DNA from 3 places in the Streptomyces sp. NPDC087906 genome. Region 2 is predicted to be linked to each of the others. Evidence: riboswitches for the same ligand, from Rfam matches in the RefSeq annotation. Region 2 holds a riboswitch; each other region holds the start of a gene.

Region 1 (7,425 bases), on a different contig from region 2:
CGGGCGCGCCGACGACGCGCAGTGCCTCGAAGGCCAGACCGCGCAGCAGCGCGTCCTCGCCGCGTGCGACGGTGAGGAGTTCGCTGATGGCGCTGCTGGCCGTGCGGGCGGCGAGCCAGGCGCGGTACTCGGCGCGGGCGGGGCCCGGGGTGAGTCCCGCGCAGCCGCGGAGCATCTCCTGCGCCGACTGCTCGATGTTGCCCGCCGGGCTCTGGGCTGCGACGCAGATCTGCTCCAGCTTGACCCACACCGCCCAGTTGCCGAGCGGGGTGAGGGTCGCCTGGCCCTCGCCGAGGATCAGCGCGCCGACCGATGCCAGGCCCTCCAGGGCCCAGTGCAGCAGCGGCGAGAGCGGGACGGTGACGGCGGTCGGGTCCGCCGCCGCGGCGCCGGGCGCGTACGGCACCTCGCAGCGCTCCTCGTGGAGTTCGGCGACGCGCTTGCGCAACAGGTCGAGCAGGGCGGGGGCGGTCACGGGCCCGGCCGAGAGCTGGAGGAGGGAGAGGACCTGGGGCAGCGCTTCGACGACCTCGGCGACGGTCGCGGGTTCGACGTCGGCGGGGGCGGGGTGGACCAGCGACCAGGCGTCGAAGAGGGCGACCCAGCCGCGCAGTACGGCGCTGTCGTCGCGGTCCCAGGCGTGCAGCCGCCAGCCGGGGCGCACGGCGCCGTCGTGCAGCTCGACGAGTCCGGCCAGCCTGGCCCGGTCCCATGCGGCGCGCACCTGAGCGGGTGACAACTCCAGCGCTGCCGCCGCCCGTTCCTGGGCCTGCTCACCGAGCCTGCCGGCTCCCGGGTCCCGGTCGACGGCCGCCCAGCGGGCGATCCGTACGGCGTCGGCGAGCACCGCCCTCGCCTGGCGGGCCAGCTCCGCCTGGGGCGGAGTGCCCTCGGGCGGGCGGGGGGCCGGCCGGTTGCGCCCGTCGGTCACGGCCCGTCGCGCCGAGGCCACCGGCCGCGAACGGACGATTCTGAGTCTGGAGTTGCGCGCCAATTGCTCATCAGGCTTTCGGGACGTCACGAGAGCAGTCTTCCCGGTGACTGCCCGAAAGCCCAAACGGAACCTGCCGGATCGGTCCGGCGAGGGCGGAACGCAGCCCCGGCGCCGGGCTCGGGACGGCCGTGGGCGCGCGGGTGTTCCGGCTGCTCCGGGCGTTACATCAGGGGGGTGAGGAAGCGGCGCAGCGTCTCTTCGTAGCCGTCGGGATCCGCATTCCACATCGCGGCGTGCGGCGCTTGCGGAACGGTGTGCAGGGTGACCATTTCGGGGCGGTGCGCGGCGAGCTGCCGGGACGGGCCCCACGGGGCGAGCGTGTCGTCGGGGCCGTGGATGATCAGGGTCGGCACCCGCAGATGCCGGGCGTCGGTGGCCCGCAGCAGCCGGTTGCCGGTCAGCCCGGTCCTGCCCTGGGCGGCGCGCACGGCGAGCGGCAGCAGCGGTCCCGGGGTGCGGCGCGCGGCGGCCAGGGCGCGCAGGGTGGCCTGCCAGTCCAGGACGGGCGAGTCCAGGATGAGGCCGCTGACCCGCCCCGCCATGGCGGAGTCGGTCGCCACCCGCAGCGCCATCGACGCGCCGGTCGACCAGCCGTAGAGCAGGACGCTCTGCGCGCCGTGCCGGACCGCGTGCCGGACGGCCGCTTCCAGGTCGCGCCATTCGGAGTCGCCGAGATGGCCGATCCCGTCGGGGGACTTGGGCGCTCCGGCGTCGCCGCGGTAGGCGAGGTCCAGCACGGGGAAGCGCTGCGCCGCGAGGAAGTCCAGGACGTTCAGGGGGTGTTCGCGTGTCGTGCCGAGGCCGTGCGTGGTGATCACCCAGGTCTCGCGTACGCCGGGCACGAACCAGGCGGGCAGCATGCCGAGTTCGCCGGGGATCTCGACGTCCTGGTGGTCGAGGCCGAGGGCGGTCGCCGGGTCGCCGCTGTGCACCTGCGGGGTGAGCCGCACCCGGCTGCCCGGGGTGAGCTTGCCGTGGCTGACGCGCTCCAGGCGGCGTACGACGGTGTCCGGCGAGTGGTCCACGTCGGGCAGCACGGGTCCGACGACGGCGTGGATGCCGGGCGCCTGGAGTCCGTACGTGCCGGGGCGCAGGGAGGCGAAGGAGCGGGTCAGGGTGATCTGTCCCGCCGCCGTCGCGTGCACGGTCAGTCTGGGGTCGCCGGGCAGGGCGCGCCCGGGGGGCGGCTTGAGCGCCGCGTCGCTGGCGTACCGGCCGGCCGCGATCGCGGCCGCGCCGACACCGATCATCGTGGTGACGGCTGCTGCCGTCGCTGTTGCCGGGCGCACCCTCACAGTGTGGTGACCGTCGGCCCCGGCCGCCAGTGGACGGGGACCACCGGTGACATTCGACACGGCCGGTCGCGGCGCGGGTCGCGGCGGTCCTGGGCGGTCAGTTCTGCTTGCCGTACCCCTTCAGTTTCTCCGTCACCTCGGCCAGCTCCGCCTCGGAGAGCAGCGTCGGGGTGTGTCCGGGCACCGCGGAGGCGGTCAGCCACAGGCGGCACATCCATTCGAGCTGGGCCGTGCGGTCGTACGCCTGGTCGAGGGTGGCGCCGTAGGCGACCGTGCCGTGGTTGCGCAGCAGGCAGGCGCTGCGGTCGCGCAGCGCTTCGAGCATGTACGCGGCGAGCTGGTCCGTCCCGTACGTGGCGTACGGCGCGACGCGGACCGGGCCGCCCAGGGCGGCCGCCATGTAGTGGATCAGCGGCAGCTCGGGGACGAGCGTGGAGACGGCGGTGGCGTGCACGGCGTGGGTGTGCACGACGGCGGTGGCCGGGGTGCTGCGGTAGACCGCCAGATGCAGCGGCAGTTCGCTGGTCGGCGGGAGGGCTCCGGCCACCTGCTCCCCGTCGAGCCGGACGGCCACGGTGTCGTCGGCGGTCAGCCGGTCGTACGGCACGGCGCTCGGGGTGACGAGGACGAGATCGCCGACGCGGGCCGACACGTTGCCCGACGTGCCGACGACAAGTCCTTCGGCGGCCGTCCTGCGGGCGGTGGCGACGACGTCCTGCCAGGCCTGCCTGACCGCCTCGTCGTCCACGGCGGCCGGCCGCCGCGAGGGTGGCTGGGACCGTGTCGTGGGCGGCTGTGTCCGGTGCTCTGTCATGCGCAGATCCTGTCAGGCGGGCCGCAATTCGGGCAGTGCGGTGCGGTCCGCGGCCCGCCTTGCGGTCCACCCGGGACAGAGACACCTCAAATACCGGCCTAGTTCATCTTCCGTTCACTCTGATTCGATTGCCTGAACCGCATGGAGCACCTCACGCTGCTGCTCGCGATCGTGATCGCGACGGCTCTCGTGTTCGATTTCACGAACGGTTTCCACGACACCGCCAACGCGATGGCGACGACCATCTCGACCGGCGCTCTCCAGCCAAAGATCGCGGTGGCCATGTCCGCCGCCCTCAATCTCGTCGGCGCCTTCCTGTCGGTCGAGGTCGCCAAGACCATCTCCGGCGGCCTCATCAACGAACAGGGCATCAGGACCGAAGTCATCTTCGCCGCACTCGTCGGCGCCATCCTGTGGAATCTCTTCACCTGGCTGCTGGGCCTGCCGTCCAGCTCCTCGCACGCCCTCTTCGGAGGTCTGATCGGCGCCACCCTGATGTCCGTCGGTACGTCGGGGGTCAACGGCGGGGTCGTCGTCACCAAGGTGCTCATCCCGGCCCTCGCCGCGCCGGTCGTCGCGGGGCTGGCGGCGACGGCCGCCACCCGGCTGACGTACCGGATCGGCCGGCACACCGACGAGAAGGACACCGCCAAGGGGTACCGGGCGGGGCAGATCGCCTCCGCCGCTCTCGTCTCCCTCGCCCACGGCACCAACGACGCGCAGAAGACGATGGGTGTGATCACCCTCGCCCTGGTCACCGGCGGTGTGCTGGCGCCCGGGTCCAACCCGCCGCTGTGGGTCATCGTGTCGGCGGGCACGGCCATCGCGCTCGGCACCTACCTCGGCGGCTGGCGCATCATCCGCACCATGGGCACCGGCCTCACCACCCTCAAGCCGCAGCAGGGCTTCGCGGCCCAGACCAGCGCGGCGACCGTCATCCTCGCCTCCTCCCACCTCGGTTTCTCGCTCTCCACGACACAGGCGTGCTCCGGTGCCGTGATGGGCGCGGGGCTCGGCCGCAAGGGCGGGGTGGTCCACTGGTCCACCGCGACCCGGATGGCCGTCGCGTGGTGTCTGACCCTGCCCGCCGCGGGTCTGGTGGCGGCGGGCGCCGAGTTCCTGACCGGACGGGGCCCCTGGGGCGTCGCCGTCGTCGCCGCGCTGCTCGTCCTGGTGTCGGCGGGGATCTGGCGCGCCTCGCGCCGCCGGCCTGTGGACGCCACGAACGTGGTCGGCGCTGCGGACGACGTGGTTCCGGTGTCCGTCGGACTCCCGCAGGATCTGACGGCCACGATCCCGGCGCCCGCTGCCGCACCCGCAGCGGCGGCTCCCACCACAGCGGCCTCGGCCACGGCGTAAGGACGGAACAGCATGGAAATCGACTGGGCGGCTCTCGGCTCCGTCTTCGGGGTCAGCCTGGTGGCCACCGTCGCGCTGGTTGGCCTGTTCACCCTCGGGGTCATCGGCCTCTCCAAGCAGGGCTCGGCGACCGCCGTGTCCGGCGCGTACGCCTGCTTCGCCCTGTGCGCGGCGGCCGTCGCGTACGGGATCTTCCTCATCGTCGCCTGACCGGCCCCCGCCCCGCACCGCACCGTCCCGCTCACCCTCGACCGCAGGTCAAGGGTGAGTTGACGGCTGTTCTCGCAGCGTGGTGGACTGCCGAGACCGAAAGGGACCGGTTCGCGCCGGTCCCGCGGTGGCAAGCAGAGGAAGCCGGTGCGAATCCGGCGCGGTCCCGCCACTGTCACTGGGAGAGCGCGACGCCCAGGAGCCAGGAACTCTCGCCGCCGCTTCACGTCGAGCCGGGGCGCGGACCCTGAGTGAGGACACTTCGCCATGCCTGGCCGCGGTCCAGCCGCCGAGCGGGTCTTCGCCTACGGCGCCACCGCCGGACTCCTGGCCGACCTGCTGTTCGCCGACCCCCGGCGGGGACACCCCGTCGCCGCCTTCGGACGCTCGGCGGGCGCCGTCGAGCGCGTCCTGTGGCGCGACCACCGGGGCTGGGGCGCCCTGCACACGGCGGTGTGCGTCGCGAGCGCCACCGGCGCCGCCGCGCTCGCCACCCGCCTCGTACGCGACCGGCGCACCGCGTCCGTCGTACTGACCGCCGCAGCGACCTGGGCGGTCGTGGGCGGCACCTCCCTGGGCCGGGAGGCGCGCGCCGTCGGGGCCGCGCTGAGCGCCGGGGACACCGAGCGGGCCCGTACGCTGCTCCCCCGGCTCTGCGGGCGTGATCCGCAGGCCCTGGACGAGCGGCAGATGGCACGCGCCGTGGTCGAGTCCGTCGCGGAGAACACCTCCGACGCCGTGGTGGGCGCGCTCGTGTGGGGCGCGGTCGCCGGGGTGCCGGGACTGGTCGGGTTCCGCGCCGTGAACACCCTCGACGCGATGGTCGGCCACAAGTCCGCCGCCTACCGCCGCTTCGGCTGGGCCTCGGCCCGGCTCGACGACCTGGCCGGCTGGCCGGGGGCCCGGCTCACCGCCGCGCTGGCGACCGCCTGCGGCGGCGACCCGCGCGGCGCGCTGCGGGCCGTACGCGCCGACGCTGCCCGCCATCCGAGCCCCAACGCGGGCCCGGTGGAAGCGGCGTTCGCCGGTGCGCTGGGCGTACGGCTCGGCGGCACCCTCGCGTACGGCGGCCGGGTCGAGCACCGGCCGGTGCTGAACGGGGCGGCGGGACGTCCTGTCGAGGTCGCCGACATCGAACGGGCGGTACGGCTCTCCCGGCGCGTCACCTGGCTCACGCTCGGCGTCTGCGCGGTGGGCCGGTTCGCGGCCAGGAGGGGGTCGATATGAGGGGCGGTGGGCTGCTGGTCGCCGGCACGACGTCCGACGCGGGCAAGAGCGTCGTCACGGCGGGAATCTGCCGGTGGCTGGTGCGCCAGGGGGTGAAGGTCGCGCCCTTCAAGGGCCAGAACATGTCGCTCAACTCGTTCGTGACACGCGAGGGCGCGGAGATCGGCCGGGCCCAGGCGATGCAGGCACAGGCCGCGAGGGTCGAGCCGACGGCGCTGATGAATCCGGTGCTGCTGAAGCCGGGCGGCGACCGCACCAGTCAAGTGATCCTCATGGGGCGGCCGGTGGGCGAGCTGAGCGCACGCGGCTACCACGGCGGCCGGCAGGCCGAGCTGCTCCGGCCCGTGCTGGACTGCCTGGAGGAGCTGCGGAGCACGTACGACGCGGTGATCTGCGAAGGCGCCGGCAGTCCCGCCGAGATCAATCTGCGCCGTACCGACATCGTGAACATGGGCATCGCGCGGGCCGCCCGGCTGCCGGTCGTGATCGTCGGAGACATCGACAGGGGCGGGGTCTTCGCCTCGTTCTTCGGCACGACGGCACTGCTGAGCGAGGCGGACCAGTCTCTGGTCGCCGGATACCTGATCAACAAGTTCCGCGGCGACGTGTCACTGCTGGAGCCGGGGCTCGACATGCTGCGGGGGCTGACCGGGCGTGCCACCTACGGGGTGCTGCCCTGGCGGACCGGGCTCGGCATCGACGAGGAGGACGGGCTGCGGGTGTCGCAGCACGGCACCGTACGCGAGTCGAACGGCGCGCCGCCGCACGGCGAGGACGTACTGCGGGTCGCGGTGTGCGCGGTGCCGCTGATGTCCAACTTCACCGATGTGGACGCGCTGGCGGCCGAACCGGGTGTGGTGGTGCGGTTCGTGGACCGGCCCGAGGAACTGGCCGACGCCGACCTCGTGGTGGTGCCCGGCACACGCGGCACGGTGCAGGCGCTCGGCTGGCTGCGGGGGCGCGGCCTGGCCGAGGCGATAGCCCGGCGGGCCGCGGACGGCCGTCCCGTGCTGGGGATCTGCGGCGGGTACCAGATGCTCGGCGAACTGGTCGAGGACGACGTCGAGTCGCGCGCCGGGGTGGTGCCGGGGCTCGGACTGCTGCCCGTGCGGGTGCGGTTCGCCGTGGCGAAGACGCTGGCACGACCGGTGGGGCACGCGCTGGGCGAGGCCGTCGAGGGGTACGAGATCCACCACGGCGTGGCGGATGTGCGCGGCGGCGAGCCGTTCGTGGTCGACGGGGCGGGGCTCGCGCTGGACGGCTGCCGGGTGGGCGCGGTGCGGGGGACGCACTGGCACGGGGCGCTGGAGAGCGACGCGTTCCGGCGGCGGTTCCTGACGGAGGTGGCACGGGAGGCGGGGCGGCGGTTCGTGCCCGCGCCGGACACGAGTTTCGGGACGCTGCGGGAGGCGCAGCTCGACGTGCTGGGCGATCTGATCGAGGAGCACGCCGACACGGACGCGCTGCTGAGCCTGATCGAGTCGGGGGCCCCGACGGGGCTGCGATTCGTCCCGCCGGGCGCGCCG
Region 2 (7,425 bases):
GGTGCGGGTACGGCTGTCGCGGGCGTTCTACGACGAGGAGTCCCGGGTGTGACGACGGCGGGCGGAAGGCCCCCTTCCGCCGTCACCCGCCGCGTCACCCGCCGGGCACTTCCTCGGGGAGCGGCCGCCGCACCCGGCCCGCCCGGCGCTGCTCAGACGCCCCGAACGCCGCGTAGTTCTGTCTGGCTTCGCGCAGCGTGACGTGGTTGGGGCCGCCGATGTACCGGTCCGGATCGCTGTGGTCCGAGCCGTCGTCCTCCCAGCCGCACACCGGGCAGATCTCGTAGAAGCCCCGCTCGGCCAGTGTCAGATTGCCGCAGACGAGACAGGGGACACGGGCGGCGGCCGGCTCGCTTTCGGTCATGCGTGGTGGCCCTTCTCTGTCCTCGGGCGGCAAGAGCCGTCACGAGCAACGGGTCTCACATCCGAGAGGATCGTGCAAATACCCGCCAGCATCTGTCTAACGTTTCCGCAGGTCAAGCGCGTTCAATGGAATTACACATTCCAACAACGCGGAAGAAGACCACCATGAATGCCACGTACGGTTTCAACGCCACCCTGACCGCCAAGCCCGGAGCGGGTGGCCAGTTGGTCGACCTGCTGCTGACCGGTCTGGACGAAGGCAGCCCCGGCGCCAGCGAGTACTGCGTCGTCTATCTCGTCTCCCGCTCCGCCTCCGACCCGGACGTCGTCCATGTCACGGAGGGCTGGACCAGCGAGGAGGACCACCACCGGGTCTTCTCCGGTGAGGCCGCGCAGGCCATCGTGGCGCGGATCGGCGGGCTGCTGGCCGAGGAGTCCGCCTACACGGACTACGTCCCGGTGCGCGGCAAGGCCGCGTTCTGACCCGTAGCCACCGCCCGCGCCCTGTGCCCTCCCCCCCCGTGCCCTACGAAAGGCCCCGCCATGACCACCGCACGCCCTGAGCTGGACCCCGAACTGCGTCGCCTGCTGGCCGACATGCCCCTCATGTCCGAGCTGAGTCCGGAGATACTCGCGCAGGTACGCCCCTTCTCCTCGGCGCCCGTCGAACCCCTCCTTGCCGACCGGCAGGTCGACCGGCGGGAGGTCACCGTGCCCGCCAAGGACGGCACCCCGATCCGGCTCTCGGTCTTCAGCCCCGCGAGTGGTGATCACCCCTCCGCCGCGCCCTGTGTCTACTGGATGCACGGCGGCGGGATGGTCATGGGGGACCGCTTCTCGCAGATCGACATCCCGCTGGAGTGGCTCGACGCGCTCGGCGCCGTCGTGGTTTCCGTCGACTACCGGCTCGCACCCGAGGCCACCGGGACGACGCTGGTCGACGACTGCTACGAAGGGCTGCTCTGGACCGTCGGGCACGCCGCCGAACTGGGCGTCGACCCCGCCAGGATCGTCGTCGCGGGGGCCAGCGCCGGCGGCGGCCTCGCCGCAGGTGTCGCCCTGCTGGCGCGCGACCTCGGCACCCCGGCCCTCGCCGGCCAGGCCCTGATCGGTCCCATGCTCGACCACCGCAACACCTCCGTCTCCAGCCGCCAGTACTCCGGTGTCCCCGGCGTCTGGACCGGCGAGATGAACGCGTTCGGCTGGCGCTGCGTCCTCGGCGATCTCACCGGCGCTGACGTCTCCCCGTACGTCTCACCCGCCCTGGCGGACGACCTCTCGGGGCTGCCGACCACCTATATCGACACCGGCTCCGCCGAGGTCTTCCGCGACGAGGACGCCGCCTACGCCGCCGGGATCTGGGCGGCAGGGGGTCAGGCCGAACTGCATGTCTGGGCGGGTGGCTTCCACGGATTCGACGCGCTGTACCCGCAGGCCGACCTCTCGGCCACGGCCCGCCGGACCCGTACCGACTGGCTCACCCGCGTCCTGGCCCCGGACGGGGCACCGGACAGGGCCCCGGACGGGGCCCCGGTGACGGACCAGGCCATGGACTAGGGCACGGCCGAGGACACGGACCAGGCCACCCGAGCGTGCCCGACCCCGGCCCGGATCACGGGCAAGGGTGCGCGCGGGCCGTTCTTCCCTCTAGGCTGGTCGTGCGACTGGTTGGCCCTGTCCGCCAGAGAGGGCTTCGTAAGAGGGAACCCGGTGAGAATCCGGGACTGCCCCGCAGCGGTGAGTGGGAACGACCGCCGTCATACGCACTGGACCCGGCCGGGTCTGGGAAGCGACGGCCATTAGGTGTCCCGTGACCTTCACGAGACGAGCCCGCGAGTCCGAAGACCTGCCCGTCGCCCGTGCGCGACCGATCGCGCGCGGACATCCCGGTGACCTCGTGGGCGGGTCGGCGTACACATCGAGCGGTACTCGCGGCGGCGCAGCCTCGCGGGCCGCCCGGTCGGTCCGTCCCTTCGCGTCCGCGGTCCCGTCCCCGGGACACCAGGACACATCTCGCGAAGGAGAGTTCCGTGACAGCGAAGCCCGCAGCCGCGGCAGCACGCGCCACCGTCCACGGCTACCCCCGCCAGGGTCGCAACCGTGAACTGAAGAAGGCAGTCGAGGGGTACTGGAAGGGCCGCGTCAGCGCCGACGCCCTCCGGGAGACCGCGGCAGGTCTGCGCCGTTCGAACTGGCAGCAGTTGGCCGAGGCCGGTATCCACGAGGTGCCGTCCGGTGACTTCTCGTACTACGACCATGTTCTGGACACCAGCGTCATGGTCGGCGCTGTCCCCGAGCGGCACCGCGCGGCGGTCGAAGCCGACGCGCTCGACGGGTACTTCGCGATGGCCCGGGGCAACCAGGACATCGCCCCGCTAGAAATGACCAAGTGGTTCGACACGAACTACCACTACCTCGTGCCCGAGCTGGGCCCGGACACCGTCTTCACGGCCGACTCCGGCAAGCAGGTCACCGAGCTGGCGGAGGCCGTCGCGCTCGGTCACACCGCACGCCCGGTCCTCGTAGGCCCTCTCACGTACCTGCTGCTCGCCAAGCCCGCGCCCGGCGTCGCCGCCGACTTCGAGCCGCTGACCCTGCTGGACCGGCTGCTGCCGGTGTACGCCGAGGTGCTGGCCGATCTGCGGGCGGCCGGCGCCGAGTGGGTGCAGCTCGACGAGCCCGCGCTGGTCCAGGACCGCACCCCCGCCGAGCTGGCCGCCGCCGCCCGCGCCTACCGCGACCTGGGAGCCGCGACCGACCGGCCGAAGCTGCTCGTCGCCTCGTACTTCGGACGGCTCGGCGAGGCGCTGCCGGTCCTGGCCAAGGCGCCGGTCGAAGGACTCGCCCTCGACTTCACCGAGTCGGGCGCCGCCAACCTCGATGACCTCGCAGCCGCCGGCGGACTGCCCGGCAAGCGGCTGGTCGCCGGCGTCGTCAACGGCCGCAACATCTGGATCAACGACTACGAGAAGTCGCTGGCCACACTCGGCACGCTCCTCGGTCTCGCCGACCGGGTCGACGTCTCGTCGTCCTGCTCGCTCCTGCACGTACCGCTGGACGCCGACGCCGAACGCGACATCGATCCGCAGATCGTCCGCTGGCTCGCGTTCGCCCGGCAGAAGACCCAGGAGATCGCCGTCCTGGCGCGCGCCCTCGCGCAGGGCACTGACACCATCGCGGCCGAACTCGCCTCCAACCGCGCCGATCTGGCCTCGCGTGCCGGGTCCGCACTGACCAGCGACCCCGCCGTGCGGGCCCGTACCGCTGCCATCACCGACGCCGACGGGCGGCGCTCGCAGCCGTACCCCGAGCGGACCCTCACCCAGCGCGCGCACCTCGGGCTCCCGCTGCTGCCGACCACGACCATCGGCTCGTTCCCGCAGACCAGCGAATTGCGCACCGCGCGGGCCGACTTGCGGACCGGCCGGATCGACACCGCCGGGTACGAGGAGCGCATCAAGGACGAGATCAGGGACGTCCTGTCCTTCCAGGAGAAGGCCGGGCTCGACGTCCTGGTGCACGGCGAGCCCGAACGCAACGACATGGTCCAGTACTTCGCCGAGCAGCTCACCGGCTATCTGGCCACGCGGCACGGCTGGGTGCAGTCGTACGGCACCCGGTACGTCCGGCCGCCGGTGCTGGCCGGCGACATCTCACGGCCCGAGCCGATGACAGTGCGCTGGACGACGTACGCGCAGTCCCTCACCGACCGCCCGGTCAAGGGCATGCTCACCGGGCCCGTCACCATGCTGGCCTGGTCCTTCGTCCGCGACGACCAGCCGCTCGGCGACACCGCGCGCCAGGTCGCCCTCGCCCTGCGCGACGAGGTCGACGACCTTGAGGCGGCCGGTACTTCGGTCATCCAGGTCGACGAACCGGCCCTGCGGGAAACGCTGCCGCCGCGCGCGGCCGACCACGCCGCGTACCTGGACTGGGCCACCGAGTCCTTCCGGCTCACCACCAGCGGCGTCGGCCCGGCCACCCAGATCCACACCCACATGTGCTACGCCGAGTTCGGCGACATCGTGCAGGCCATCGACGACCTCGACGCCGACGTCATCAGCCTGGAAGCCGCCCGCTCGCACATGCAGGTCGCGGGCGAACTCGCCGCGCACGGCTACCCGCGCGAGGCGGGCCCCGGCGTGTACGACATCCACTCACCGCGCGTGCCGAGCGCCGAAGAGGCAGCGGCCCTGCTGCGCAAGGGACTTGAGGGCATCCCGGCCGACCGGCTCTGGGTCAACCCCGACTGCGGTCTGAAGACCCGCGGCTGGCCCGAGACCCGGGCCTCGCTGGAGAACCTGGTCGCGGCGGCCCGCGAAATCCGCACGGAGCTGGCCGCCGAGGGCTCCTGACCCTTGGACGGGGTCCGGGGCGGTCACCACGGGTGGCCGCCCCGGACCCGCCGCACCCGGCCGGCGCCCCGACCGCTGTGGTGTTGGGGGAGTGTTCGGCAGTCGGCAGCCGATGGGCAATGTCGCCGTTCCGACATGATCCGTACCGTAACGCCGTTCGAATCCCCCAAATCTCAACGTGCGGAGCGGAAATCATGGACGGCTCTCCTGCGGTCGGCAGCGACGGCAAACCCAGACCGGTCGACAACCACGCGGACACCTGCGGGTGCCCCCGCACGGCCGATCTCGACGGGGACAGCAGCGCCGCTTCGAGCCGGCGCACCTTCCTGCGGGGCGCCGGCGCGGTGGGGGCGGGCGCCGCGGCGGCCGGACTGCTGGGCGCCGCACCGGCGTTCGCCGCCGGTGGCCGGTCCGACGAGGACCCGTACGGCCTGACGACGATGACCCACGTGCCGCGCGGCAAGTGGCGTCCGGACCCGGAGAACGCGCGCTTCACCGTCGTCGTGATGCCCGACACCCAGTACATGTTCGACCAGGACCGCATCCATCCGGTCCCGGTCGAGGCGTCCTTCCGCTATGTCCTCGACCCCGAGAGCCGGGCCGGCGGCGACGACGAGAACATCGTCTTCCTCGCCCACCTCGGCGATGTGACCAACAACGGTCTCGCCGAGGAGTACTCAGCGGCGACGAAGGTCTTCGACATGCTCGACCGTGCGGGCGCCTCGTACGGGGTGCTGGCGGGCAACCACGACGTCGGCGCGGACGACCAGCGCGGCGCCACCCCGTACCTCGACACCTTCAGCCCCGCGCGGGCGCGGAAGACGCCCGGCTACCACTCCTCCAGCCCCGACGGCTACAACACCAGCCACATCTTCCGGGCCGGCGGCCGGTCCTGGATGCTCCTCTCCCTCGACTGGCGGCTCTCGGAGAAGGGCTTCGCCTGGGCCAACAAGGTCATCGCCGACAACCCCACGCTGCCGGTCATCGTGACCACGCACGAGATCGTCGACTCCGACGGGGAGGGCAACGCCTCGCTGTCCGAGTACGGGCACCAGATGTGGGACAAGCTCATCAAGGACAACGACCAGATCTTCCTCACCCTCAACGGGCACTACTGGCCGCCCGGGAACACCGTGCTGAAGAACAGCGCGGGCCACGACGTGCATCTGCACATCACCAACTACCAGGACCGGTACTACGGCGGCGCCGGGATGATCCGCTCCTACCGCTTCGACCTCAACCGCGGTGTGATCGACATCGCCACGTTCTCGCCGTGGATACGGGAGCTGGCGGCGAAGGACGAGCTGAACGCCCTCGCCGCGCAGGAGATCGAACTGACCTCCGCCGTCGACCACTTCTCCATGGCGATCGACTTCGACGAGCGCTTCGCCGGCTTCGCGCCCGTACCGCCGCGCGCGCCGCGCCCGGCCCGGCGGATGCTGGTGCCCGGCACGCTCGCCTACTGGCGGTTCGACGAGGGCGCCGCCGCGGGCAGCGACGTCGCGGGCGACACGACGATCAAGGATCTGACGGGACACGGCAACGACCTCGTGCCGCGTACTGTCCCCGGTACCCCCGCGCACAGTCTGACCTGGACCGACGACCACCACCCCGACCAGCCGGGACACGGCGCCCTGGTCTTCGCGGGACAGGGCAACCCGGTCAGCGGCGCGTATCTCCAGACGCTGGACCGCGCCCCGATCAACCGCGAGACCTTCCGGCACGGTTTCACCTTCGAGCTGTTCTTCAAGGTGCCGGCCGACTGGGACCCGAACCGCAACGGCTGGGCGTCGATGCTCAGCCGCTGGGGCACGGCGGCCGAGGCGGGGAAGAACGGCCCGTCGGCGACGGCCGAGGAGCCCGTCCTCACCATCAGCCTGTCCTCTTCCGTCGAACTCCAGTGGAACGCCTATCCGCTCAACCAGACGGGTGCCACCACCGGTTGGAGCCATCTGCTCCAGCAGGACGAGTGGTGGCATGTCGCCGTCGTCAACGACGGCCGGATCAGCAAGCTGTACGTCAACGGCTGCGAGGAAGGGCGCAACCCGACCAGTCCCGCCGTCGGTCTCGCCACCCTCAACATGCCGTTCCTGCTGGGCGGTTACCAGTGGGCGGGCGCCGTCAGCCAGGTCTTCCACGGCACGATCGGGGACGTACGGATCGCCGACCGGGCCCTCGAGCCGGGGCAGTTCATGAACGCCTGAGCCACGGTGGCGGTGTGATGACGGCCGGCGGCCGGGACGGTCAGGCGTGTGACGGCGCCGGACCCTCCCGGCCGTCGTCCGCCCTGATATAGCCGTTCGTACCGATCGGCCGCGGGTCCGGTGTCACCGCGTTAGGGGAAGACCGGTGCCCGCGGTCGCCGCGCGTGCCGCGTCCGTGGAGGGGTGCAGATGCATCACGCGGTCCACACCGGTCACTTCGAGGAGTCGCCGCACCGGCTCGGAGGGAGCGGCGATCCGCAGGGTGGTCGTCCGGTGGATGTGCAGCAGCAGATTCAGGAAGCTGGAGTCGCAGAACGTGACGTCACTGGCATCCAGGATGACCGTCCGATGCGAAGCGGCGGCGCTCCCCAGCTCGTCCTCCAGAGGGCCGAGGCTGTCGATGTCGACGTCGCCGTGGGCCGCGACAACCGCGGGCTTGTCTGTCAAGGGCTTCTCGATCCATGCGGGGGCCGGGCACAGGCAGTGATCCTACGACGGTAGCC
Region 3 (7,425 bases), on a different contig from region 2:
GTGGAGGCGGCGCCGGGGGCGACGCGCGCCGCCGGTACGTCGGCGGCGCCGGCCGCGCGGGCGATCCGGGTCGCCGGGCGCGAGCGCAGGTAGTACGTGGTCTTGAGGCCCTTCTTCCAGGCGTACGCGTACATCGAGCTGAGCTTCCCGATGGTCGGCGTCTCCAGGAACAGGTTCAGCGACTGGCTCTGGTCGAGGAACGGCGTACGCGCCGCCGCCATGTCGATCAGACCGCGCTGCGGGATCTCCCACGCCGTGCGGTACAGCTCGCGCACCTCGGCCGGCAGCCAACTGAAGCCCGCCACCGAGCCGCTGGCCTCGCGCAGCGCCTCACGGGTCCTGGTGTCCCAGACACCGAGCCGCTTCAACTCCGCCACCAGGTACGAGTTGACCTGGAGGAACTCGCCCGACAGCGTCTCGCGCTTGAAGAGGTTCGAGACCTGCGGCTCGATGCACTCGTAGACCCCGGCGATCGAGGCGATGGTCGCGGTCGGCGCGATGGCGAGCAGCAGCGAGTTGCGCATACCGCTCCTGGCGACCCGGGCGCGCAGGGCGTCCCACCGCTCGGGCCAGTTCAGCTCGACGCCGTAGTGGTCGGGGTGCAGCACCCCGCGCGCCGTACGCGTCTGCTCCCAGGCGGGCAGCGGGGCGTACCGCTCGGCGAGCCCGCAGGACGCCTCGTACGCGGCGAGCATGACCCGCTCGGCGATCTTCGTGGAGAGCGCGGCGGCCTCGGCGGAGTCGAAGGGCAGGCCATTCTTGAAGAAGACGTCTTGGAGGCCCATCACACCTAGGCCGACCGGGCGCCATGTGGCATTGGAGCGGCCCGCCTGCTCGGTCGGGTAGAAGTTGATGTCCACGACCCGGTCGAGGAAGGTGACGGCGGTGGCGACCGTCGAGTCCAGCCGCGCCCAGTCGATCTCGCCCGAATCCAGCACGAAAGCGGCCAGGTTGACCGAGCCGAGGTTGCAGACGGCCGTCTCGCCGTCGTCCGTGACCTCCAGGATCTCCGTGCAGAGGTTGGACGAGTGAACGGTGCGGCCGGGCTCCGCCGTCTGGTTGGCCGTACGGTTCGACGCGTCCTTGAAGGTCATCCAGCCGTTGCCGGTCTGGGCGAGGGTGCGCATCATCCGCCCGTACAGGTCGCGGGCCGGGATCGTCCTGATCGCGAGGCCCGCCGCCTCGGCCGCGCGGTACGCCGTGTCGAACGCGTCGCCCCACAGGTCGACCAGCTCGGGCACGTCTGAGGGTGAGAACAGCGACCAGTCGGTGTCCGCCTCGACGCGTCGCATGAATTCGTCGGGGATCCAGTGCGCGAGGTTGAGGTTGTGCGTACGGCGTGCCTCCTCACCGGTGTTGTCCCGCAGTTCGAGGAACTCCTCCAGGTCGGCGTGCCACGTCTCCAGATAGACGGCGGCGGCGCCCTTGCGCCGGCCGCCCTGGTTGACGGCGGCGACCGAGGAGTCGAGCGTGCGCAGGAACGGCACGATGCCGTTGGAGTGCCCGTTGGTGCCGCGGATCAGCGAACCCCGGGAGCGGATACGGGAGAACGGGATGCCGATGCCGCCCGCGTGCTTCGAGAGCCGGGCCACCTGGTGGTAGCGGTCGTAGATCGAGTCGAGTTCGTCGGCGGGGGAGTCCAGCAGGTAGCAGGAGGACATCTGCGGGTGCCTGGTACCGGAGTTGAACAGGGTCGGCGACGACGGCAGATAGTCCAGCCGGCTCATCAGCCGGTAGAGGGCGGCGACTTCGTCCAGCGCGGCCGTACTGTCGTCCTCGGCGAGCCCGCACGCCACGCGCAGCATGAAGTACTGCGGGCGCTCGAAGACGTGGCGGGTGATCGGGTGGCGCAGCAGGTAGCGGCTGTAGAGCGTACGCAGCCCGAAGTACCCGAACCGGTCGTCGGCGGCCGGGTCGACGAGCGCGTCGAGCCGCTCGGCGTGCAGCGCCACGAAGCGGGCCGTGGCGTCGGCGATCAGCCCCTCGGTGTGTCCGACGCCGACCGAGGCGGAGAACGACACCGCGCCCTGGCCCGCGGCCTCGTCCGCGATGGAGCGGGTCAGCAGCCGGGCGGCGAGCCGGGAGTACGCCGGGTCCTCGGAGATCAGCCCGGCGGCGGCCTCGGTGGCCAGCTCACGCAGGCCCGCGGCGTCCGATCCGGCGTGCCGCCCCCGGAGCGCCGCCGCGGCGACCTTGCCCGGGTCGGTGTCGGGCAGATCGGCGGTGAGGTCCGTCAGCGTACGCAGCAGTGCCTCGCCTGAAGCGGCGGTGTGCGTGGCCGGACGGTCTGGCGCGATGGTCACGTGATGCTCTCCCTCGCTCGGACCGGGTCCGGCGGGCAGGAGGCAGGCGTACGACGGACCGCACCCGGAGCAGGGCGCACCGCCGTGTCCGCCGGCCCTACCGCGGGGCCCGGGACGTCTCGACGCCCGAATCGGCCGACCCGGACGCACCGCCGGCAGGTGTTCGGACTCGCGGGGTACGACAAAGCGCACCACAGCACACCGTTGCGGGACAGTTCCGGATTCGCACCGGATTCCCCTGTGTCGACAGCGAGACGAGCATACATCTGGTGGACGTTCCGGGAGCCACCCCCCACATGTTGTGTCGCGGCGAGTTTCGTCTGCTCGCTGTCAGCGCTGTGTCAGCGATTTCCGCTACCGTCCTGGAGACAAGGAGGTGTCCCCATGGCGGCGGTCGAAGGCAGGCACGGGATTCTTCCGGAGGAGTTCGACGAGGCGACCCGGGTACTGGCGAGGACCACTGAGGGCGTCCGGCTGGAACTCATCGACGGACGGATCAGGAGCAGGGCCGTGCCGGACGGTTCCCGCGGGCGCGTCGTTCAGTGGCTGACACGTATCTGCATGAGAGCGCGTCCTGAGCTGTGGCTCCATCCGGGGCAGGGGCTGAAGGTCCAGACGTATCGCAACGGCCGTGCTCGCCCGGACGGTGCCCTGGCGCCCAGCGGCGCTTTCGTCGGCCAGGGCGAGTGGGGCGACCCGGAACGGGTCCTGATGACCGTCGAGGTCACGTCGTACGACTCCGACACCGACGACCGAGCAGCTCAAGGAATGGGTGCGCTGAGGGCAGCGAAAACGGGCCGCCGGTGGTGCCGGCGGCCCGTTCCTGTCGCGGTTTCGCGGTGGCTCAGTGGGCCGGTTCCGCCGGGGTCGTCAGGGGGAGTTCGGCCTTGACGTCCGGGTCGCCCGCGTCCGCCGTGTAGTCCGACGCGCTCGTCTCGTCGATGCCGTCCGGTGCCTTGACCGCGCGCAGGATCAGGGTGAGGACCACCGTCACCACCACGTTCAGCACGAACGCGGTGAGGCCGATGTAGCCGATCTCGCCGAGGCCCGGGATCTCCTTCGACGAGCCGCCGAAGTGCTTCTGGGTCGGGCTCGCGACGCCGTACGCGGCGAGCGTCCCGTAGACCATGCCGACCGCCCAGCCCGCCAGCAGGGCCCAGCGGTGGAACCAGCGGGTGAACAGGCCGCCGACCAGGGCCGGCAGGGTCTGCAGGATCCAGATGCCGCCCAGGAGCTGGAAGTTGATCGCTACGGTCGGGTCCATGCCGAGGACGAAGACCAGCGCGCCCACCTTCACCAGCAGGGACACCAGCTTGGAGACCTTGGTCTCCTGCGCGGGGGTCGCGTCCGGCTTGATGAAGTCCTTGTAGATGTTGCGGGTGAAGAGGTTCGCCGCGGCGATCGACATGATCGCGGCCGGCACCAGCGCGCCGATGCCGATCGCGGCGAACGCGACGCCCGCGAACCAGTCGGGGAACATGTTCTCGAAGAGCTGCGGGATCGCCAACTGGCCGTTGTCGACCTTGATCCCGGCGGCGATGGCCATGAAGCCGAGCAGCGCCAGCAGCCCCAGCATCAGTGAGTACAGCGGCAGGATCGCGGTGTTGCGCCGGATCACGTCGCGGCTGCGGCTGGAGAGCGTCGCCGTGATCGAGTGCGGATACATGAACAGCGCGAGCGCCGAGCCGAGCGCCAGCGTCGCGTACCCCCACTGGCCGGCTTCGGGGGGCGCCAGCGCGCCGCGCGGTTTGCCGGTGGCCGGGTTGACCTTCGCGAAGGCGTCGCCCGCCTTGGCGAAGATGTCGTCGAAGCCGCCGAGCCGGATCGGGATGTAGATGATCGCCACGAGAATGACGATGTAGATCAGACCGTCCTTGACGAACGCGATCAGCGCGGGCGCCCGCAGCCCCGACGAGTACGTGTAAGCGGCGAGCACGGCGAACGCGATGAACAGCGGCAGGTCCTTGACGAACCAGTTGGTGTCGTTGCTGCCGCCGATGCCCATCACGTCGAGCACCGACTGGATACCGACCAACTGGAGCGCGATGTATGGCATCGTCGCGAGGATGCCGGTCACGGCGACCGCCAGGGACAGCGACTTCGAGCCGAACCGCCCCCTGACGAAGTCCGACGTCGTCACGTACCCGTGCTTGTGCGACACCGACCAGAGCCGGGGCAGGAAGGTGAAGATCAGCGGGTAGACCAGGATCGTGTACGGGACGGCGAAGAAGCCCGAGGCGCCCGCCGCGTAGATCGCGGCCGGTACGGCCACGAAGGTGTACGCCGTGTAGAGGTCGCCGCCGAGCAGGAACCAGGTCACCCAGGTGCCGAACGACCGGCCGCCCAGGCCCCATTCGTCGAGGCTGTGCTGGTTCTCCGCCCTGCGCCAGCGCGCCGCCAGGAACCCCATGGCGGTGACGGCCAGGAAGAAGAAGATGAAGACGCCGAGCGCGACGCCGTTCACACCGTCCTTCATCGCGACACACCTCCCTTGCGGGCGCGCTGGTCACGCTGCCACAGCTTGTAGGCGGTCATGGTCAGCGCCGTGGAGATGAAGACCCACAGCAGTTGGTACCAGTAGAAGAAGGGGATACCGATGAACGCCGGGTCGACCTTCGCGTACGAGCCGACCCAGAGCATCGCCACGAACGGCGCCAGCAGGCAGACGCCGATGACCACCCGCAGCGGTGTCACCACGGGCGCCGCTGTCGCCGTGGGCGGTTTTTCTTCCGGGTTGTCCGGCATTCGGCGTACCGTCCCCTCACTGATCACCTGGTGTAATGCGCAGGCAATCTAGGGGAGGAGGCCGACCGCCGTCACCCCCGCCGCCGTCTCGGAACGGCAACGGTGCGGCTAAACCGCTCAATGGGCGGGTCGTTTGAGCCGCGCGACGAACTTGTACCGGTCGCCGCGGTACACCGAACGCACCCATTCGACCGGTTCGTTGTCCGCGTCCACCGAGTGCCGCGAGAGCATCAGCATCGGCAGGCCCACGTCCGTGCCGAGCAGTCCCGCCTCGCGCGGGGTGGCCAGCGAGGTCTCGATGGTCTCCTCGGCCTCGGCCAGATGGACCCCGTACACCTCGGCCAACGCCGTGTAGAGAGACGTGTACTTGACGAGCGAGCGGCGCAGCGCGGGAAAGCGCTTGGCCGACAGGTGCGTCGTCTCGATGGCCATCGGCTCACCGCTCGCCAGCCGCAGCCGCTCGATGCGCAGCACCCTGCCCCCGGCGGTGATGTCGAGCAGCCCGGCCAGGGTGTCGTCGGCGGTGACATAGCCGATGTCCAGGAGCTGGGAGGTCGGTTCGAGCCCCTGGGCCCGCATGTCCTCGGTGTACGAGGTGAGTTGCAGGGCCTGCGACACCTTCGGCTTGGCGACGAACGTGCCCTTGCCCTGGATGCGTTCGAGCCTGCCCTCGACCACCAGCTCCTGGAGCGCCTGCCGCACGGTCGTACGCGAGGTGTCGAACTCGGCGGCGAGCGTACGTTCGGGCGGAACCGGGGTCCCTGGCGGTAGAGTCTCCGTCATGTCCAGCAAGTGCCGCTTGAGGCGGTAGTACTTGGGCACGCGTGCCGTGCGGGTCGCCGCCGGTCCCTCGGTCTCCGTGCCGCCCCCGTCCGTGGCCATGCCCTGCCTTCCCGACTGCTGCGCTGCTGCCGTCACCGGCTCCTCCGTCTGTCGCGGCTCACATGGTGGCACGGTCCGGTCACAAGACGTGGGCCTGCCTCTCAGGTGTCGGTCCGATAACGGACGTCACTGCCCTTCTTATACACCCTTGACACCCCCAAAGGTCTAGGCCAAGCTCCCCGTACTGGTCTAAACCATTAAAGACCAGGTCCCAGCCCCAGTCAGTACTCGGCGTAAGTCTTCGCGGTGGGCGGGGGGTTGCAGGAATCCCTGAGGAGGGTGGCGTGAAGCGCAAGCTCATCGCGGCGGTCGGCGTCGCGGGCATGTTGGTCAGCATCGCGGCGTGTGGCTCGGACGACAAGTCCGACAACGGGTCTTCGAAGTCGGAGGACGCCAAAGCACTCACCGTATGGCTGACGGTGGATGCCCAGAACAACTGGCCGGACCTGGTGAAGGCCGCCGATGCCGCACTGGTCAAGAAGCACCCCGGCGTCAAGATCAAGCACGAGTACTACGGCTGGCCCGACAAGAACACCAAGCTCGACGCCGTCCTCGCCACCGACAAGGCGCCGGACGTGGTCGAGATGGGCAACACCGAGATGCTCGGCTACATGGTCAAGGGCGCCTTCGCCCCCGTCGACGCCTCCAAGTTCGACAACTCCGGTGCCTGGCTCGACGGCCTCAAGCAGTCGGTGACCTACTCCGGCAAGACCTACGGTGTGCCGTACTACGCCGGCGGCCGCGTGGGCAACTGGCGCAAGGACATCGCCAAGAAGGCCGGCATCAGCGCGCCGCCGAAGACCTACGCCGAGCTGACCTCCGACCTGGACAAGATCCAGAAGGAGGAGGGGACCAAGTTCAACGCCTGGTACCAGCCCTCCCGTGACTGGTACGCGGCGATGTCCTTCGTCTACGACGCCGGCGGCTCCATAGCCACCGACAACGGCGGCACGTTCAAGGCCAACCTCTCCTCCGCGGAGTCGATCAAGGGCCTGAACGACTGGAAGAAGATCGAAGACAAGTACATGCACGGCGACAAGACCAAGGACGAGTCGGACCGTTTCACCATCTACGGTCAGGGCAAGTCCGGCATGATCTTCGGCGCCGCCTGGGAAGGCGCGTCCGCCGAGGACCCGAAGGCCGACACCACCGGCAAGCTCAAGGGCAACCTCGAGAACTTCGTGATGCCCGGTCCCTCGGGCAAGAACATGCCCGTCTTCCTGGGCGGTTCGGACCTGGCCGTCCCGGTCAAGTCCAAGGCGCAGGACCTCGCAGCCGAGTGGATCAACGACTTCACCGGCGCGCAGGGCCAGAAGGGCCTCGTCGCCAAGGGCAACCTGCCCAACAACACCACGGACCTCGCTCCCATGAAGAGCGACCCGGCCACCGCAGTGCCGGCCACCGCCGCCGAGTCGAGCTGGTTCGTCCCGCAGGCTCCGGGCTGGGGACAGGTCGAGAAGGCCCAGGTACTGCAGACGATGCTGCAGTCCATCGC

What was found. Region 2 has a riboswitch for cobalamin ahead of metE (5-methyltetrahydropteroyltriglutamate--homocysteine S-methyltransferase). Riboswitches for the same ligand answer to the same signal wherever they lie in the genome.
Region 1: linked by a shared signal. The riboswitch ahead of ACZ63I_RS34565 (cobalamin biosynthesis protein) and the one ahead of metE (5-methyltetrahydropteroyltriglutamate--homocysteine S-methyltransferase) in region 2 are both predicted to bind cobalamin.
Region 3: linked by a shared signal. The riboswitch ahead of ACZ63I_RS23560 (ribonucleoside-diphosphate reductase subunit alpha) and the one ahead of metE (5-methyltetrahydropteroyltriglutamate--homocysteine S-methyltransferase) in region 2 are both predicted to bind cobalamin.

What each region holds. Positions count from the first base shown of each region.
Region 1 is NZ_JBVJLC010000021.1:149-7,573, reverse strand. Features, by position in the region: gene ACZ63I_RS34590 (hypothetical protein) at 1-970, opposite strand, end outside; gene ACZ63I_RS34585 (alpha/beta hydrolase) at 1,156-2,283, opposite strand; gene ACZ63I_RS34580 (class II aldolase/adducin family protein) at 2,387-3,103, opposite strand; gene ACZ63I_RS34575 (inorganic phosphate transporter) at 3,245-4,462, shown strand; gene ACZ63I_RS34570 (hypothetical protein) at 4,475-4,672, shown strand; cobalamin riboswitch at 4,784-4,906, shown strand; gene ACZ63I_RS34565 (cobalamin biosynthesis protein) at 4,940-5,899, shown strand; gene ACZ63I_RS34560 (cobyric acid synthase) at 5,896-7,425, shown strand, end outside.
Region 2 is NZ_JBVJLC010000005.1:161,854-169,278, reverse strand. Features, by position in the region: gene qcrB (cytochrome bc1 complex cytochrome b subunit) at 1-52, shown strand, start outside; gene ACZ63I_RS16940 (CPCC family cysteine-rich protein) at 95-364, opposite strand; gene ACZ63I_RS16935 (putative quinol monooxygenase) at 529-846, shown strand; gene ACZ63I_RS16930 (alpha/beta hydrolase fold domain-containing protein) at 907-1,920, shown strand; cobalamin riboswitch at 2,012-2,231, shown strand; gene metE (5-methyltetrahydropteroyltriglutamate--homocysteine S-methyltransferase) at 2,394-4,718, shown strand; gene ACZ63I_RS16920 (LamG-like jellyroll fold domain-containing protein) at 4,913-6,922, shown strand; gene ACZ63I_RS16915 (STAS domain-containing protein) at 7,046-7,369, opposite strand.
Region 3 is NZ_JBVJLC010000008.1:94,756-102,180, forward strand. Features, by position in the region: gene ACZ63I_RS23560 (ribonucleoside-diphosphate reductase subunit alpha) at 1-2,303, opposite strand, end outside; cobalamin riboswitch at 2,441-2,566, opposite strand; partial or broken gene ACZ63I_RS23565 (Uma2 family endonuclease) at 2,688-3,059, shown strand; gene mctP (monocarboxylate uptake permease MctP) at 3,148-4,779, opposite strand; gene ACZ63I_RS23575 (DUF3311 domain-containing protein) at 4,776-5,048, opposite strand; gene ACZ63I_RS23580 (GntR family transcriptional regulator) at 5,166-5,930, opposite strand; gene ACZ63I_RS23585 (extracellular solute-binding protein) at 6,215-7,425, shown strand, end outside.